Regions from separate parts of the Mesorhizobium sp. M4B.F.Ca.ET.214.01.1.1 genome, predicted to be linked through region 2. Evidence: riboswitches for the same ligand, from Rfam matches in the RefSeq annotation. Region 2 holds a riboswitch; the other holds the start of a gene.
The links. A riboswitch is a leader RNA that binds a small molecule or an ion and turns the genes downstream of it on or off. The one in region 2 is predicted to bind cobalamin.

Region 1: linked by a shared signal. The riboswitch ahead of EN857_RS02765 (aromatic ring-hydroxylating dioxygenase subunit alpha) and the one ahead of EN857_RS13165 (DUF1636 family protein) in region 2 are both predicted to bind cobalamin.

What each region holds. Positions count from the first base shown of each region.
Region 1 is NZ_SRUX01000001.1:600,096-605,066, reverse strand. It holds gene EN857_RS02790 (alpha-glucosidase) at 1-351, shown strand, start outside; gene ugpC (sn-glycerol-3-phosphate ABC transporter ATP-binding protein UgpC) at 385-1,497, shown strand; gene EN857_RS02780 (DUF680 domain-containing protein) at 1,587-1,826, opposite strand; gene EN857_RS02775 (DUF680 domain-containing protein) at 1,932-2,141, opposite strand; gene EN857_RS02770 (DUF680 domain-containing protein) at 2,210-2,416, opposite strand; cobalamin riboswitch at 2,926-3,129, shown strand; gene EN857_RS02765 (aromatic ring-hydroxylating dioxygenase subunit alpha) at 3,251-4,498, shown strand; gene EN857_RS02760 (hybrid-cluster NAD(P)-dependent oxidoreductase) at 4,517-4,971, shown strand, end outside.
Region 2 is NZ_SRUX01000005.1:330,836-335,806, forward strand. It holds gene cobW (cobalamin biosynthesis protein CobW) at 1-788, opposite strand, end outside; gene EN857_RS13165 (DUF1636 family protein) at 799-1,218, opposite strand; cobalamin riboswitch at 1,256-1,462, opposite strand; gene EN857_RS13170 (winged helix-turn-helix domain-containing protein) at 1,492-2,691, opposite strand; gene EN857_RS13175 (NADH-quinone oxidoreductase subunit A) at 3,023-3,388, shown strand; gene EN857_RS13180 (NADH-quinone oxidoreductase subunit B) at 3,379-3,960, shown strand; gene EN857_RS13185 (NADH-quinone oxidoreductase subunit C) at 3,965-4,567, shown strand; gene EN857_RS13190 (four helix bundle protein) at 4,594-4,971, shown strand.

The sequences.
Region 1 (4,971 bases), on a different contig from region 2:
TGGCTGCCGGTGCCTGGCAAGCATCTTTCGCAGGCGGTGAACGTGCAACAGGGCGATGCAAGCTCGCTGCTCGAGCACTACCGGCGCTTCCTCGCCTTCCGCCGCCAGCATCCGGCGCTGGCCAAGGGCGACATCGACTTCATCGAAAGCGCGGGCGACACCGTCGCCTTCACCCGCCGCGAGGGCAATGAGCGTGTCGCCTGCGTCTTCAACCTGGGCAGCAAGCCGGCCGAGGTCGATCTCGGCGGAGGCTCGCTGCAGCCCTTGCCCGGGCACGGCTTTTCGGGCCAAGCTGGCGCCGGCTCCATCCGCCTTGGCGGCTACGGCGCCTGGTTCGGGCGCATCGACTGAGTTTTTGAAACGGACGTCACTGGGAGGACAATCATGGCCGATGTCACGCTGAGGCAAGTCAAGAAGTCGTACGGCAATCTCAACATCCTGCACGGCATCGACCTCGACATTAAGTCGGGCGAGTTCATCGTCTTCGTCGGCCCGTCCGGCTGCGGCAAGTCGACCTTGCTGAGGTCCATCGCCGGGCTGGAGGAGATCACCTCGGGCGAACTCAAGATCGCCGGCGACGTGGTGAACGACGTGCCGCCGTCGAAGCGCGGCATCGCCATGGTGTTCCAGTCCTACGCGCTCTATCCGCACATGACCGTCTACGACAACATGGCTTTCTCGATGAAGATCGGAAAGGAAAGCAAGGCCGAGATCGACAAGCGGGTGCGGCAGGCGGCCGAGATCCTGCAATTGACCAAATATCTCGACCGGCTGCCCAAGGCGATGTCGGGCGGCCAGCGCCAGCGCGTCGCCATCGGCCGCGCCATCGTGCGTAACCCGAAGGTGTTCCTGTTCGACGAGCCGCTGTCCAACCTCGACGCGGCACTTCGCGTCGCCACCCGCATCGAGATCGCCAAGCTCAAGGAATCGATGCCGAACACGACGATGATCTATGTCACCCACGACCAGGTCGAGGCGATGACGCTGGCCGATCGCATCGTGGTGCTGAAGGAAGGCCGCATCGAGCAGGTCGGCACCCCGATGGAGCTCTACAAGCGGCCCGGCAATCTGTTCGTTGCCCAGTTCATCGGCTCGCCGGCCATGAACATCCTGCCGGCCAAGATCGAAAAGGCCGGCGACCCGACCGTCATCAGCCATGTCGGCGGCCGCAAGGCGACGGTGCCGATCGCCACACCCGCCTCGGCGAATGGTGCGGCGGTGAGTTTCGGCGTGCGGCCGGAAGACCTGGCGATCGCCACCGGCACCGAGTATTTGTTCGAGGGAACGGTGGACTATGTCGAGCAACTCGGCGAGGTCCAGCTCGTCTATGTCGACATCGGCCGCGCCGACCTGCCGCTGGTGACGAAACTGCCGGGCAATGTCGAGGTCAAGCGCGGTGCTGTGCTGCGGCTCAACGCTGATCCCGGCGACCTGCACATCTTCGACGCCGACGGCCACTCCTTCACGCTGCATATGGCCGAAGCCAAGGCGGCCTGACTTTCACGTGAGACAAAAAAGAGCGGCGGGCTGTGCCCGCCGCTCTTGGCATTATGGCCCGGTCCATCCCGATCCGGGATGGACGGCTGTTAGCGCCCGAACAGGTTGCGGTCGCTGCCCTGAGGCGCGGACTTCTCGACATCGCCCGACGAGTTCAGCAGCTTGTAGACCGGCGAGCTGGTGTCGCGCGTCGACGACGTCTGCGTGGTGTCGACGTTGGCGGCCGGCCGCTGACTGTTGATGTCGGTCCCGCCGACATTGTCGTTCCGGGCATAGGCGCTACCGGCGGCGATCAAAAGTGCGGCGGCAGTAAGAGCAATCTTCTTCATTTTGGGTACTCCTGGATTTGCGTCGGAGCGGCGGGCCAGCCGCCGCGTCCGGCTTCCGTTTGGCCACGACCCGAACCGGAGGTCCGGGATCGCGGTCCGGTCGGTTTAGTTGTTGCCGAAGAGGTTACGGTCGCTGCCCTGGTTGGCGGGCTGCTCGGCGGCCGGTTCCGACTTCTTGATCGATGCCGTGTACGAGCTGTCGACGGCAGCAGCGGGCTGATTGGCACCGTGGGAACCGTAATTGTCGCTGCCGGATGCGAAAGCGCCGCCCGAGATGGCCAGAAGGGCCGCTGTGGCAAGGATGATCTTCTTCATTTTAGTGCTCCTGAATTTCTGACGATCCCGAGCGGCAGGCATCGCCCACCGCGGTCAGGGATCGTGTGCTAGTTGTTGCCGAACAGGTTTCGGTCCGAGCCGTGCGCCGGTGTCTGAGCGGCCGGTTCCGACTTCTCGATCGAAGCCGTGTACGAGCTGTCGACGGCAGCGGCGGGCTGATTGGCACCGTTGGAACCGTAATTGTCGCTGCCACCAGCAAAGGCGCTGCCGGAAATGGCCAGAAGGGCGGCGGCAGTAAGAGCAATCTTTTTCATTTTTGGTACTCCAGTATATTTTTTCCGTCCGTCTAGCGGCGTGTCTTGGGAGGAAATCGCGTCGTTCGGACAGCCCCGATGTGGGAGAGCTATCGGCCGCTTTCCAATCACGAAGTTTTTCCGTCTGGCCTATGAATCTGCACCTTGAAATTGTACCAAGGCCATCTACACGCAATGAATTGCGGAGCAATATCAAGTGGTTGTTTGAATCGCCCATCGAGCCAAGTGACGATTCCGAAGATCTGCGTTCACACCGTCCTGCACGCATTGTCAACAGAAACGAACCGTTCGGTTCGATTTTAGAATCTCCTAATAGTCACTTTTCTATACTGTTAACCAATTCAGAGCCGCCCAGGGCCGATTCGAACACGGTTTTCTCCGCCTCGATTCGCATGCCGGCAGCGTGTGACATCGGTCGCCTTGCAGGGCCAATATCAGCTTCATGGGTCGTGTCGCGCCGCATGGATGCGATGTCGTTTTCATGCCGATGGCGCGGCGGCTGTCGTGATTAAGATCAGACCATCTCAGGTGCCGCTCCGTGACGACGGGACGGAGAATTGGGAAGCCGGTCAGAACCCGGCGCTGCCCCCGCAACGGTGGTGGAGTTCAAAGTCGCGACGGGAGACCACTGGGCCATCGGCCTGGGAAGGTGCCGCGACCGCCCGCCAGGGCACTCCAGAGCCCGGAAACCAGCCAGGGATACTTGAACTCGACTGATCGCGGTGGGCGGTCAAGAGGCGGATGGTGCGTGCCCGGCCATGCCGGCGGCGGTCGTTCTTCTCAATCACCACCAGTTCAGTCCTTGAAGCGGTGCGACAAACGCGAGGACAGGACATGGATGCGCGCAACGACATGCTGAGGCTGCTGCACGGCCGCAGGCCGGGCTTTTCGCTGGAGCAGCCTTTCTATACCGACCCGGACTATTTCAAGCTCGACATGGAGCTGATCTGGTACCGCGACTGGCTGTTCATCGGCCACGATTGCGAATTGCCGAAGCCGGGCAGCTACATCACCGCGCAGGTCGGCGACTATCCGGTGGTCCTGGTTCGTGACCAGCAAGGCAGGGTCAATGCCTTCCATAACTCCTGCCGCCATCGCGGCAGCCGCGTCTGCAACGCCGAGAAGGGCACGGCGGCGAAGCTCGTCTGCCCCTATCATCAATGGACCTACGAGCTCGACGGCAGGCTGCTGTTCGCCCGCCAGATGGCGGATGGTTTCGACAAGAACCAGTTCGGCCTGAAGCCGGTCGCCTGCGAAAGCGTCGGCGGCTACATCTTCATCTGCCTGGCGAAAGAGCCGGCCGATTTCGCGCCGATGCGCGCCATGATCGAACCCTATCTCCTGCCGCATCGGTTGAGCGAAGCGAAGGTCGCTTTCGAATCGACCATCGTCGAGAAGGGCAACTGGAAGCTGGTCTGGGAAAACAACCGCGAGTGCTACCACTGCGCCGGCAACCATCCCGAACTCTGCAAGACCTTCCCCGAGGCGCCGACGGTGACCGGCGTGCATGGTGCCGAAAGCGATCCCGAGATGCAGGCGCATTGGGCGAAATGCGAGGTGGCGGGCCTGCCGAGCAAGTTCCGCATCGACCCGGCGGGACAGTATCGCGCCACCCGCGCGCCGCTCTTGCGCGACGCCGTCAGTTACACGATGAGCGGCAAGCGCGCGGTGAGGAAGAACCTTTCCACGAGCGTCTCGGCGGACCGCATCGGCACGCTGATGCACTACCACTATCCGACCACCTGGAACCATATCCTGATCGACCATGCCGTCACCTTCCGGGTGCTGCCGATCAGCGCCACCGAAACCGCGGTGACGACGAAATGGCTGGTCCACAAGGATGCGGTGGAAGGCGTCGATTACGATCTTGCCGAACTCACCCATGTCTGGACCGAGACCAACGACCAGGATCGCCGCATCGTCGAGGAAAATGCTTTCGGCATCCTGTCGCCGGCCTATGAGCCCGGCCCCTATTCGGAGCAGCATGAGGGCGGCGTCATCCAGTTCGTCGAATGGTACGCCTCCTTCATCGGGCCGCGCCTTGCCGAAGGCGGCCGGCCGGCGCTGCGCAGCGTTGCTTGAGGTGAAGGGATGAACGCGATGACGGATCTCGCCCTCTATCGCCATCTCGACGAGATGGCGCCCTGGAACGACCGGCTGCAGGTGCTGGAGGTGATCGGCGTCAGCGACGAGGCGCCGGACGTCAAGACCTTCACCTTCCGCTCCGACAACCAGACCTGGTTCCGCTACAAGCCCGGCCAGTTCGTGACGCTGGAACTGCCGACCGCCGACGGACCGCTGATGCGCACCTACACGCTGTCCTCATCGCCCTCGCGGCCGTTCTCGATCGCGGTGACGGTGAAGGCGCAGGCCGGCAGCATCGGCACGCGCTGGATGTTCGACAATCTCAAGCCCGGCGCCCATGTGAAGGCCTATGGCCCGGTCGGCGATTTCTCGCTGCACAGCCATCCGGCGGCCAAGTACCTGTTCATCTCGGCCGGCTCCGGCGTAACGCCGATGATGTCGATGCTTCGCTGGCTGAACGACTGCGCGCC
Region 2 (4,971 bases):
GATGGAATGTCGACAATGAAAGTGTCGAAGTCGTCATGTTCGTGGTCGAATGCGCCGTCATGATGGGATTTGCGGTTCTCGATGTCGTCCTCCACGGCAAGACCAAGCCCCAGCAGCACGGAGGGATCGACCTTGCCGTGCGACGTCGGCACGATCTTCACGGCGCGGGCGGAGTGTTCGTTGATGATGGCGTTGGCACGGGCCGAACCGGCGGCGTCCATCAGGTCGCTCTTCGACAGGATGATCAGGTCGGCGCAGGCGACCTGATCTTCGAACACTTCCTCGACCGGATCGTCGTGGTCGAGCGTCTCGTCTTGCGCGCGCTGCGCCTGCAGGGCGTCCATGTCGTTGGCGACGCGGCCTTCGGCCAGTGCCGGGCCATCGACCACGGCGATGACACCATCGACGGTCACGCGGCTCTTCACGCTCGGCCACTGGAAGGCCTGGACCAGCGGCTTGGGCAGAGCGAGGCCGGAGGTTTCGATCAGGATGTGGTCGACCTTCGGCGTCAGCGACAGGATCTGGTCGAGCGCCGGCACGAAATCGTCGGCGACGGTGCAGCAGATGCAGCCATTGGCCAGTTCGACGATGTTTTCCTCCGGGCAGGCATCGACGCCGCAGCCCTTGAGGATTTCGCCGTCGATGCCGACATCGCCGAACTCGTTGACGATGATCGCCAGCCGCTTGCCTTTGGCGTTCTCGAGCAGGTTGCGGATCAGCGTCGTCTTTCCGGCGCCCAGGAAGCCGGTAACGACGGTGCAGGGAACTCGGGAGACGGATGCGGTCATGGTCAGTCCTTCAGCAGGTCGAGGGAGGGATGCGGGCAACAAGGCCGCGCTTCAGGGAATCGGGCCGGCCGCGCCACGGGATGAGGCCGTCGGTCGAGGTGGCGAAGAGCTTTGCGCCAGCAACGAGGTCGGCGCCGCTGGTCGCTGTCAGGTCGCCGAAGACGTAGCTCCAGCAGCCGTCACGCAGAAGCGCTGCGCTTAGGCGACGCTTGCAATTGCCGAGGCATTCGACAGTGCGGATGCGTATGTCCTGGCCGGAAGCAGCCCGGCGCGTGTCCTCGGCGAGCAGCGCGCCGGCGCGCGGATGGGCATCGGAACCCGTTTCGTCGCGGCAGGACGAGCAGACGATGACGGTCACGCCCGCCAAGGCTTCGCCGTCGTCGGACGGTATGTCCGCTCTGTCAGCCGGAAAACTGCTGTCGCGCTCCAAATCAGGCTCCTTGCCCGGAAAACCCGCCAGGCGATCGGATTCATCTGTCTCAGACGGCAGGTCTCCTGGCTCGCGGGTCATCGCCTTGGTTGCCGCCTTCCCGGGACCATCCCAGTGGTTTTCGGCCGAGGCTCATCGCTTACAGTTGCGGGGACAGCCGCGGAATTGGGATTCTCGATCCCGCACCGCATTCCCTCTTGGCCCCTCCCTTTGCCGGGAGAAGACCGTCTGCGGCGGATTTAGGCTTACGGGTGTGGGCCTGTCAACGCACGTCTACGACGCGCTAAGGCCTGCCAGCGCCGGGCCGAGGTCGCCGGCCGGCGTCACTTCGATGCTCTCGAGGCCAAGCCAGCCCTGCATTCGCTTGAGCTCCTCGAAGAGTTCTGCCGCAGTTTCCGGCGGCGTATCAGGCTCAGCATAAGCGGCGTGGACGCGCAGCACGCTCGCCGGGCGGTCGGCGCGGAGATCGACGCGGGCGACGATCCGGTCGCCGAGCAGGAAGGGCAGCACGTAGTAGCCGTATTGGCGCTTTTCGGCCGGGGTATAGATCTCGATGCGGTAGCGGAAGTCGAAGAGCTTTTCGGTGCGGGTGCGTTCGAAGACGACGGGATCGAACGGCGCGAGCAGGGCGCGTGCCTCGATCTTGCGCGGGATGCGGGCGTCCTTGTGGAGATAGGCCGGCTTGTCCCAGCCTTCGACCCGCATCGGCAGCAGATCGCCCGTCTCGACCAGTTCCTCGATCCGGTCCTTAGTATCGCCGGGCGCCAGACGAAAATAGTCGCGCAAGTCGCTATAGGTGGCGATGCCATGCGCGCGGGCGGAAATGCGCAGCAATTCGCGATGCGCGTCCTCGACGGAGGGAACCGGCAGGTCGAGCACGGCCCGCGGCAGCACGCGCTCCGGCAAATCGTAGTAGCGCTCGAAGCCGCGCCGGTAGGCGGTGGTGATGCGGCCGGCCCAGAACAGCCATTCGAAGGCGTGCTTGGCCGCGCTCCAGCCCCACCAGCCGCCATTGCCCTTGTGGCCTTCTATGTCGGAGGCGGCGATCGGCCCGCGTTCGGCGACCTCGTTGTAGATCTCGTCAATCATCTGGCGCTGCTCACGGCCCCATTTCGCCAGTCCGAGATACATTTCCTCGCCCTGTTCGGCGCGCTGCATGCGCCAGCGCAGCAGCGGCCAGGTCTCGACCGGCAGGAAGGAGGCCTCATGCGCCCAATATTCAAAGACGGTGCGCTTGCGCGTGAGCGCGGCGTTGTCGAGCAGGGAAAGCGGGTAGGGGCCGAGGCGCGAATAGAGCGGCATATAGTGCGCGCGCACCACGGCGCTGACGGAATCGATCTGCAGCAGGCCGGTGCGGGACAGCACGCGGGCGAGGTGGCGGCGGTCCGGCGTGCCGCCCGGCTGCGGGTCGGTGAAACCTTGCGCGCCGAGCGCGATGCGCCTAGCCATCGCGAGAGATATCTTTTCCTTCATCCAGAAGCCTTGCCCCGATCCGTCTACCCGAATTTCCAGTCAATGATTCCAGCCATGCTAGCAGCAAATGGCGGGAGATATGTCAGGAGAGAAAAGTGGAGTAAAAAGCGAAGGAAATCAAACAGGAGCGGATCGGACCAGTTTCTTCCGTCTGGCGTCCAGCGCCGCGTTTTGAACAAGGTTTGACTTGCTTCGCCGAAAGCGCTGCGCTAACCCTCGCCGCGTTGCAGCATAGGCCCTTAAAACGGTTCAGCGGTGAATCTGTCACGCTTCCGCAATAGGATCGGTTGCTGTAATCAACGTGGATTGACCGCCAACGGAAAGCCGCAGCATGAACGCACTTTTGAGTTCGTATCTGCCCATCGTCCTGTTTATCGGCGTGGCGCTTGTCGTCGGCCTGGCGCTGCTTGCGGCGCCGTTCCTGGTGGCCTACCGCAACCCCGACCCGGAAAAGCTTTCCGCCTATGAATGCGGTTTCAATTCGTTCGACGACGCACGCATGAAGTTCGACATCCGCTTCTACCTGGTGTCGATCCTGTTCATCATCTTCGATCTGGAAGTGGCCTTCCTGTTCCCGTGGGCGGTGTCGTTCTCGAAGATAGGCATGCTCGGTTTCTGGTCGATGATGGTGTTTCTGGCGGTGCTGACCATCGGCTTCGCCTATGAATGGAAAAAAGGAGCGCTGGAATGGGATTGAACGACAGTTCAGGCACCCTCGTCGCGCCGAAGCCCAAGGGCATCATCGACCCCAACACCGGCCGGCCGGTGGGGCAGGATGATCCGTTTTTCCTCGAGATCAACAACGATCTGGCCGACAAGGGCTTCCTCGTCACCTCGACCGAGGCGCTGATCACCTGGGCGCGCAGCGGCTCGCTGATGTTCATGACCTTCGGCCTCGCCTGCTGCGCGGTCGAGATGATCCACACCTCGATGCCGCGCTACGACTCCGAGCGGTTCGGCGTCGCGCCGCGCGCGTCCCCGCGCCAGTCCGACATCATGATCGTCGCCGGCACGCTGACCAACAAGATGGCGCCGGCGCTGCGCAAGGTCTACGACCAGATGCCGGAGCCGCGCTACGTCATCTCCATGGGCTCGTGCGCCAATGGCGGCGGCTACTACCATTATTCCTATTCGGTGGTGCGCGGCTGCGACCGCGTCGTGCCCGTCGACATCTATGTGCCCGGCTGTCCGCCGAGCGCGGAAGCGCTGCTTTACGGCATTCTTCTGTTGCAGAAGAAGATCCGCCGCACCGGCACGATCGAGCGGTGAGCCGATGAGCCAGAAGTTGAACGAACTCTCCACCTATCTCGGCGAGAAGCTCACTGGCCGCATCGGCGAAGCCGTGCTGGCCTATGGCGAGCTCACGGTTTCCGTCGAGCCGGGCAGCCTGATCGAGGTGGCGACTTTCCTGCGCGACGATGCGCGTTGCCAGTTCGTCTCGTTCATCGACGTCAGCGGTGCCGACTATCCGTCGCGCGCCCGGCGCTTCGACGTCGTCTATCACCTGTTGTCACCGAAGCAGAATGTCCGCATCCGGCTGAAGGTCCAGGCCGACGAGGAGACACTGGTTCCCTCGCTCACCGCCGTTTATCCCGGTGCCGACTGGTTCGAGCGCGAGACCTACGACCTCTATGGCGTGCTGTTCTCCGGCCATCCGGACCTGCGGCGCATCCTCACCGACTACGGTTTCGAGGGCCACCCGCTGCGCAAGGATTTCCCGCTGACCGGCTTTGTCGAGGTGCGTTACGACGACGAGGCCAAGCGCGTGATCTACGAGCCGGTCGAGCTCAAGCAGGAATTCCGCAATTTCGATTTTCTTTCCCCGTGGGAAGGCACCGACTACGTGCTGCCGGGGGATGAAAAGGCGAAACAGTGAGTAGTCAGTAGTCAGTAGGGAAGGAATTGGGAAAGCGGATCGAATCTTATCGCGACCTGATGGTGTGGCAAGCGGCGATGGTTCTCGCCGAAGATTGCTATCGCGTCACCAAAGGTTTTCCGAAAGACGAGATCTATGGAATGACCTCCCAGATGCGCCGCTCGGCGGTATCGATCGCCGCTAATATCGCTGAGGGGTACGGTCGTGAGAACAGAGGCTCGTTCGTTCAATTTCTGCGCATGGCGCAGGGTTCGTTGAAGGAACTAGAAACTCACATATTGTTGGCGTGCCGTGTCGGTATGCTGGAGCGAGACAACGAGACTGAACTGCTGCTGCGATGCGAAGAGATTGGGAAAATGATGCGATCTCTGATCAGAACGGTGCAGGCGAAACAGGCGGAATAG